Regions from separate parts of the Acidovorax sp. Q11 genome, predicted to be linked through region 2. Evidence: predicted binding sites of a transcription regulator. Region 2 holds the regulator's gene; the other holds the start of a gene.
The links. Region 2 encodes FNR, which switches genes on or off when oxygen is low (the NO sensors DNR and NnrR bind a similar motif). Its sites were predicted from a motif close to TTGATNNNNATCAA; they were not measured.

Region 1: ubiM (5-demethoxyubiquinol-8 5-hydroxylase UbiM) is a predicted target of FNR. The motif match lies at 1,781-1,794, and genes of this name have one in related genera.

What each region holds. Positions count from the first base shown of each region.
Region 1 is NZ_JBUDZG010000032.1:635-4,827, reverse strand. It holds gene ACYZGB_RS19270 (alpha/beta fold hydrolase) at 78-974, shown strand; gene ACYZGB_RS19265 (hypothetical protein) at 1,178-1,609, shown strand; gene ubiM (5-demethoxyubiquinol-8 5-hydroxylase UbiM) at 1,892-3,199, shown strand; gene ACYZGB_RS19255 (class I SAM-dependent methyltransferase) at 3,396-4,193, opposite strand, start outside.
Region 2 is NZ_JBUDZG010000004.1:71,566-75,758, forward strand. It holds gene ccoG (cytochrome c oxidase accessory protein CcoG) at 1-427, shown strand, start outside; gene ACYZGB_RS05135 (FixH family protein) at 497-772, shown strand; gene ACYZGB_RS05140 (hypothetical protein) at 846-1,139, shown strand; gene fnr (fumarate/nitrate reduction transcriptional regulator Fnr) at 1,195-1,917, opposite strand; gene hemN (oxygen-independent coproporphyrinogen III oxidase) at 2,113-3,495, shown strand; gene ACYZGB_RS05155 (sulfite exporter TauE/SafE family protein) at 3,501-4,193, shown strand, end outside.

The DNA.
Region 1 (4,193 bases), on a different contig from region 2:
GCGCAGCAACCGGGACTGGGTTTTTTACTGAGCCACCCACCGCGCCCGCCCCATTCCATTTCTTCAGGAGCCCCACCATGAACGCCTCCTCCCCCTCCGCGCTGCAGGCCACCGCTGGCTACTACGGCGAACACCCCGGCATGCGCCTGCTGCGCCTGGCGCTGGGCACCACCGAGCGCCTGTGGCCCGCACTGGCTGTGCGCGTGGCCTCGCGCCTGTTTGGCACGCCCCTGCCCCTGCGCAAACCCGGCCGCCATGCCGTGCCACCTGGCCCATGGCGCACCGAGCGCTGGGCGTTTGAAGACGCCGAGATCACGCTCTACCTGCCCCAGGCGCAGCCGCACGGCCCCACGGTGCTGCTGCTGCACGGCTGGGGCGGCCATGCGCGCCAGATGCTGCCGCTGGCCGATGCCCTGACCGCGCGCGGCCTGCGCCCGGTGCTGGTGGATATGCCCGCCCACGGCGGCAGCCGAGGCCGCGTGAGCAACCTGCCGCAGTTCGCCCGCGCCATCGAATACACCACCGCCCGCCTGCACGCGCAGGACGCGGCACCCCACGCCGTGGTGGCCCATTCGCTAGCGGCCAACGCTGCGGCCCATGCGGCCAGCCGGGGCCTGGCCACCGGGCGGCTGGTGCTGCTGGCGCCGCCCGCTTCGCCGCACGAGTACACGCGCCTGTTCGCGCAGGTGTTTGGGCTGGCCGAACGCACGCGCGCCGCCATGCAGCGGCGCATCGAGGCGCGCGAGGGCATCCTGATGCGCCAGTTCGAGCCCCCGGCCGTGGGCCCGCGCATCACCTTGCCCACGCTGGTGGTGCACGATCGGGGCGACCGCATCAACCGCTTTGTCGACGGCGAGGCCTACCGCGACCACATCCCCGGCGCCACGCTTCTGGCCACCGAGGGACTGGGCCACCGCAAGATCCTGCAGCAGGCCGAGGTGCTGCAGGCGGTGGCCGACTTTGTGGCTGCCTAGCCCACCGCCCCCTCCATCGCATCGCCGCCCATCCGGTCCCGGCGGGCCATGGCACGCGGCCTGCAGCGGGCCGCAGGGGAGGTGGCACGCGCAGCCTCTATCATCGGCACCCACACCGGCAAGGGTGGTGTGCGCCAAGGCCTCCCGTCTTGGCGCGGCGTCCTGCTGGTGCCCCTGCTTGCTGCCACCTGGTGCCCTCTCCGATGCCCCTGCTCCTGTCCGCCTGGCCCGCCGTGGTCCTCCTGCTGCCCGCCCTGGTGCTGGTGTCAGCCATCGTTTTTCTGGCCAAGGGCAACCGCCGGGCGTTTGCGCAGCTGCTAGCCCTGGCCGCGTGTTTTCTGATTGGTGCGCTGCTTATGGAGTTTTTCACCTTCATGGGCGCACTCATGGCGCGCTCGGGCAGCCAGCACACCACGCCCGAGGTGGGCACGGGCACACGCCAGCTGCTGGCGACCATCGCCAACCCCCGCTCCATCACCGCACCGCCGCTGTCGCTGGCCGCCTTTGCCGCGTACAGCATCCCCGCGTCTTACCTGTGGCTGCTGGTGACCTGGGGGCTGCACCTGCGCGGCAAGAAGGCTGGCACGGCCAAGAAGAAACCGGCCAGGGGCACACGCAAGGCCGCCAAGGACTGAGCGGCTGAGCGGCTGAGCGGCTGAGCGGCTGAGCGATGGTGACGGTGGGAGCCAGCCCACCGCGCGCAGCGCAGGGCCGGGGGCCAGAAATTTGAAGGTTTTTTGGCCGTTACCGCGCGCTGGTATTGCCTTGATAGCTATTATTTGTATAGCAATTACCTGCGCAGCCGCTTGACCCAGGGCAAAACCCGCCGCGCAGGCCGCGCCCACAATGGCAGGCGCTCCAGATGCGATGTCTGGGCAGGCCCGGCACTGTTCGGCCGACTTCGATTTCTCCCTGCCATGACCACCACCCACCACAGCGACGTGCTCATCGTCGGCGCAGGCCCGGCGGGCCTGTCGCTGGCCATCTCCCTGGCCCAGGCCGGTTTCACTGCCACCGTGGTCGAGCAGCAGAGCGACAACGCCCTGGCCCAACCCGCACCCGATGGCCGCGAAATCGCCCTCACCCACCCCAGCCGGGCCACGCTGCAGCGGCTGGGCAGCTGGGCCCACCTGGCCGACCACGAGGTGGGCCAGATCGCCGAGGCCCAGGTGCACGACGGCCCACTGGGCCGCCACAGCGCGCTGCAACTGAACGCGGCCAGCGGCGCACACAGCGGCGATGCGGCGGCTCCCGGCGCCCTGGGCTTTATCGTTCCCAACCACGCGCTGCGCCGCACGGCCCACACCGTGGCAGCTTGCACGCCGGGCGTGCGCCTGCTCACCAGCACCCAGGTCACCCGCGTTGCCACGCTGCCCGGCCATGCCGAACTGGACTGTGTGCCCACCGCCCCCGGCGACCACACCACGCCCCAGCGCCTGACGGCCCCGTTGTTGGTGGCGGCCGACAGCCGCTTCTCGGCCACGCGCCGCCAGCTGGGCCTGGGCGCGCAGATGACCGACTTTGGCCGCACCGTCATCGTCTGCCGCATGCGCCACACCCTGCCCCATGGCGGCGTGGCGCACGAGTGTTTTGGCTACGACCGCACCCTGGCCGTGCTGCCGCTGCCGGACGACCCACACGAAGGGCATGCGCTGTGCTCGGTGGTCGTCACCGCCGGTGCTGCCGACGCCGCCGCGCTGATGGCACAAAGCCCCGAAGCCTTTGCCTCCCAGGTGCAGGCGCAGTTCAGCGACCGGCTGGGCCCCATGGTGCTGGTGGGCGAACGTTATGCCTACCCGCTGGTCGCCGTGTTTGCGCAGCGCTTTGCGGGCCACCGCTGCGCGCTGCTGGGCGACGCCGCCGTAGGCATGCACCCCGTGACGGCCCATGGCTACAACCTGGGTCTGGCCGGGGTGGAGCGGCTCACGGCCGCGCTGGTCAGCGCCCGCCAGCGCGGGCAGGACATTGGCAGCGCCGACGCCCTCGCCCCCTACGCCCAGGGCCACCACCGCCACGCCTGGCCCATCTACCAGGGCACCAACGCCATCGTGCGCCTGTACACCGACGCCCGCCCGGTGCCGCGCCTGCTGCGCCAGCTGGTGCTGCAGGGCGCGCGGCGCCTGCCGCCGCTGCAGGCGGCCATCGTGGGGCAGCTCACGGGCCAGGCCCCCGCGTGGATGCGCATGCTGGCGCCCGGGCAGGCGGCGGGGCTGCGCAACGGCTAGCGGCTAGCGGCCAACGCCAAGCTCTACGGGCTTTCGGATAGTTGTCCCTCAATATTGAAGCGGACAGCTACTTTTCAGCTGCACAACCTCTGCCACTGGCGCGTCCCAGGCCACTGCTACCCGTGGAACTGGCTTTGCCAGGCCACGGGTGGCGCCCCCCTGCAGGGGAAGGCGCCAAAGGCGACTCAGAGGGGCTTCAATCCGTCACCGCCAACGTGGCCACCCCATACACCGGCGCGCCCAGCCAGGGCCGCCACAGCGCATCCAGCGCAATGCCCGCCCAGCCATAGCCCTCGGCCGCGCTCTGCTCACGCAGCAGCCGCAGGCGCGGGTGCACGGCAGCCAGCTCGGCCATGCGGCCCACGCCCCAGCAGAACTCGGCCCCCGTGGGCCCCACGCCGGGGTGCCGGGCGGCCCGGCCCACGGCCTGGCGCGTCAGCACATCCAGCACCATGCGCGAGCCCGGGGGCGCACACTGCGCAAACTCGGCCAGCACCGCCTGCACCTGCGCGGGCTGCAGGTACATCAGCACGCCCTCGCACACCAGCAGCACCGGCTGCGCGCTGCTGCGCGATGGCAGCCCCAGGCGCTGCCACCAGCCAGGCTGGGTCAGGTCCACCTCGGCCTGCTGCATGCGCGGGCCCAACACCAGCAGCAGCTGCTGGCGCAGCGCCATCACCTCGGGCAAGTCGGCATCGAGCCACTGGTTGGCGCCCGCATCCAGCCACTGGAAATGCTGCGTGAGCCCACACCCCAGGTTGGCCCCCAGGCCCTGCGGGTGCGCCGCAAAAAAGGCACGCCCCGCATCCTTGACGGCCCCGGTGCGCCACAGCACCTGGAACACCGTGGGCAGGTCGTCCAGCAGCGCATCCACATCGGCACCCAGGCGCTGCAACAACTCACTCGCCACGGCGTCGCGGCAGTCCAGCCACGGAAAGTAGCGCGCCCCCCGCGCCCGCGCCGCCAGCGGGATCAGCAGGGTGCTGGGCACGGG
Region 2 (4,193 bases):
GATGCTGCGGCGCGTGCTGCGGCCAAGGGTGCTGATTTACAGCGCGGTGCTGGTGGCTCTGTGCGTGGCCATGCTGGCCAGCCTGGTCGTGCGGACTCCGCTCAAGGTCGATGTGGTGCGGGACCGTGCAGCGCTTTCGCGCATCGTGGCAGGGGGCAAGCTGGAGAACATCTACCGCCTGCAGATCATGAATGCGACGGAGGGCGAGCAGCGCTATCGCATCAGCGCACGGGGGCTGGAGGGGCTGGAGGTGTCTTCCGATGCCGAGGTGGACATCGGCCCGGCGGAGTCGCGTTGGGTGGCGGTGCGTTTGCAGATCCCGTATGGTTCGGCAAACCCTGGCTCCCATGCCGTCCAGTTCGATGTGCAGGCCGTCGGCGCCGCCGCCCATGTGACAGAAAAATCTGTGTTCCTGGTGCCGCGCTGAGCCGCACCCTGGTGCAAGGCCTCGCATGGCCTTGTGTTGATTGAGATGATTGTGAAGGAGTAAATCGCCATGTCTTCAAGCCCAGCTATTGCCCCTGTTGCGTCAGCACCCTGGTGGAAATTCGGCCATGTCTGGCTGGTGATTGCCGGCCCGGCCATTGTGATCGTTGCGGGTTTTGTGACCTTGTGGCTGGCGCTGTCCCGGCCCGATCCTGTGGTGGCAGAGGACTACTACCGCAAGGGGATCGAGATCAACAAGACGCTGGAAGCCCCCGAGAAAAGCCTGGCACCCGCCATGAAGGGCCGCAACCATGCGGCCACCCCCGTGCAGGACCAGCCGCGTTGAAACGTGCAAGCATGTGGCTCGTCAGTGATGCCAGCTTGCCGTAACTGAGCCCCCAGGAGACAGGAACAACGATATGTGGACGCAACGCCTGATGTGGATTGCATGGCCCGCCTTCTTGATGGCAGGGGTGCTGGAGATGCTGGTTTTTGCCATGGTGGACCCCCAGGATCTGCACTGGCTTGGGCAGCCCCTGGCGCTGTCGCGGCAGGGCGTTTATACGCTGGCGTTTTTTGCGTTCTGGATCATCACCATGGCAAGCAGTGCATTGACCACGCTACTGGCCATGTCGCCCTTCGAGCTGAACCGCTGCCCGGTACCTGAAGGAGAGCGGCCGGATGACTGCCGCAAGACATCATCCTGCTCTTGAACTGAGGGGAGGCGCTTCTGGTCGGCCGGTGAAGGCAGGCCGGGATGGCTGCCGATCAGTGGCAGGCTTGCTGGCTGTTGACGATGCGCTTGAGGGCATCCGTGTCCAGGATGCGGACATGGCGCTGCTTGACTTCCACGATGCCTTCCTCCACAAATTTGGAGAAGGTGCGGCTCACGGTTTCGAGCTTCAGGCCCAGGTAGCTGCCAATTTCTTCGCGCGTCATGCGCAGCACCAGTTCGGACTGCGAGAAGCCGCGGGCATGCAGGCGTTGCACCAGGTTCAGCAGGAAGGCTGCCAGGCGTTCTTCGGCGCGCATGCTGCCCAGCAGCAGCATCACGCCGTGTTCGCGCACGATCTCGCGGCTCATGATCTTGTGCACATGGTGCTGCAGGGCCGTGACCTCGCGCGAGAGTTCCTCGATGCGGTCGAAGGGCATCACGCAGACCTCGGCGTCTTCCAGGGCCACCGCGTCACAGGTGTGGTGGTCGTTCACGATGCCATCGAGGCCAATGATCTCTCCAGCCATCTGAAAACCGGTGACCTGGTCGCGGCCATCTTCGGTAGCCACGCAGGTCTTGAAGAAGCCGGTGCGGATGGCGTAGAGCGATGTGAAGGATTCGCCGTTGCGGAACAGCGTGCTGCCGCGTTTGACCTTGCGGCGTACGGCAACGACTTCATCGATGCGCTGCAGTTGCTCTTCGTTCAGGCCCACGGGCATGCACAGCTCGCGCAGGTTGCAGTTGGAGCAGGCGACTTTGATGGTGAGCGGGTTCATAGGCACGTGAGCTAGGGGTTGGGTGTCGAGTACATTGCGCCCGATACGAAAAGCTGGGAAGGCCTTCGGGTGGGCGCCTTAGCGACTGACATTTGTCAAATTGTCGCTCGTCGGCCTGATCGTTCACTTGATGCAGGTCAAGGACATCGTGCAGAGGGTACGGCACAGTCAGAGTGTACGCAAGGATATTCCCCCATGACCGCTGTTTCGCCCGATCTCCTGCGCCGTTTTGACGTGCCGGGGCCCCGCTATACCTCTTATCCGACAGCCGACCGGTTTGTCGAAGCGTTCGGGCAGGAGGACTACATCCTGGCACTGGAGCAGCGCCGGACAGGCTCGGTGGCCAAGGCCTTGCCCCTGTCCTTGTATGTGCACATTCCGTTCTGCGAATCGCTGTGCTACTACTGCGCTTGCAACAAGATCATCACCAAGCACCATGACCGCGCAGAAGTCTATCTGCGCTATCTGAGCCGCGAGATCGACCTGCACACCGCGCACTGCGGGGTGGGCCAAGTGGTGAGCCAGCTGCACCTGGGTGGAGGCACGCCCACGTTCCTGTCGGATGCGGGCTTGCGTGAACTGATGGCCATGCTCAAGCGCAGCTTTACCTTGGCGCCGGGCGGTGAGTACTCTATTGAAGTGGATCCCCGCACCGTGAACGCCGACAGGCTGGCGTTGCTGGCTGAGCTGGGCTTCAACCGGCTCAGTTTTGGTGTGCAGGATTTTGATGCCGAGGTGCAGAAGGCTGTGCACCGCGTCCAGCCTGCCGAACAGGTGTTTGCGCTGGTGGAGTCTGCACGCTCGCTGGGTTTTGACTCGGTGAATGTGGACCTGATCTATGGCCTGCCGCGCCAGACCCCCGAATCGTTCGACCGTACTCTGGCGCAGGTGGCGCAGTTGCGGCCTGAGCGCATTGCGCTGTATGCCTACGCGCACCTGCCAGAACGTTTCAAACCCCAGCGCCGCATTGTTTCGGCCGAGCTGCCAACGGCGTCGAGCAAGCTGTCCATGCTGTCGCGCTCGCTCGATGCGTTCATGGACGCGGGCTATGTCTATGTCGGCATGGACCACTTTGCGTTGCCCTCGGATGCCTTGGCTGTGGCCAAACGCCAAGGGCGCTTGCACCGCAACTTCCAGGGCTACAGCACACAGCCTGACTGCGACCTGATCGGCTTGGGCGTGTCGGCCATTGGCCGGGTGGGTGCGACCTACAGCCAGAACTCAAAGACCTTGGACGAGTATTACGACTTTCTCGACCAGGGACGTTTGCCGGTGGTGCGGGGTCTGGCGCTCACGCGTGACGATCTCGTGCGCCGCGCCGCCATCATGGCCCTGATGTGCCAGGGCGAGTTGCTCTATGAATCCATGGAGCAGGCCTGGTTGATTGATGTGCGGCAGTACTTTGCGGCAGAGATCGCGCAGCTCGAAGACATGGCCGAACAGGGGCTGGTGCGGGTGGGGCCCGAGGGGATCGAAGTGACGGCCATGGGATGGTTTTTTGTGCGGGGCATTGCCATGGTGTTTGACCGTTATCTTCAGGCAGACCGCAACCGCGCCCGGTTTTCGCGCATCATCTGAGGCCTATGCTCGCAACCGTGGCCTGGACGGCTTTGCTCATGGGACTCGCAGGCGGGTCCCATTGCTTGGCCATGTGCGCCGCGCCCTGTGGTGCCCTGGTGGGGCGGGCTGCGGCCGCAGAAGGCACGGGTAAGCTGGCGCAAGAAAGCACCGCAGTGCAGGTTGTGCAATGGATGCCGCAGGGTGGTGTGGTGTTGCGCACCCTGGCGTTTCATGGGGGGCGGCTGGCGGGCTACGCGGCCGCAGGCGCCCTGGCGGCCCTGGCCATGGACAGCCTGGCGTGGCTTACCCAGCAGACCACGGCCTTGCGTCCGGTGTGGACCCTGATGCATGTGGCTGTCATGGCCTGGGGCCTGATGATGATGGTGCAGTCGCGCCAGCCCGCCTGGGTGGAGCAGGCCGGGAGGGCCGTGTGGGGGCGCGTGCGGCCATTGGTGGGGGCGCCCGCTGGCGTGCTGGCGGCAGGTGCCCTGTGGGCCTTGATGCCCTGTGGATTGCTTTACTCGGCCCTGCTGGTCGCCGCTCTGAGTGGCGGCGCATTGGAAGGGGCGCTGACCATGGTGTTGTTTGCCGTGGGTAGTGGGGTGTGGCTGCTGGGTGGCCCTTGGGCGTGGAGCCGACTGCGAAGCCGTCTCAATCGGGTGCGTGCCGACTGGGGCACCCGGGTCGCGGGAGGCTTGCTGTGCGCCGTCGCAGCC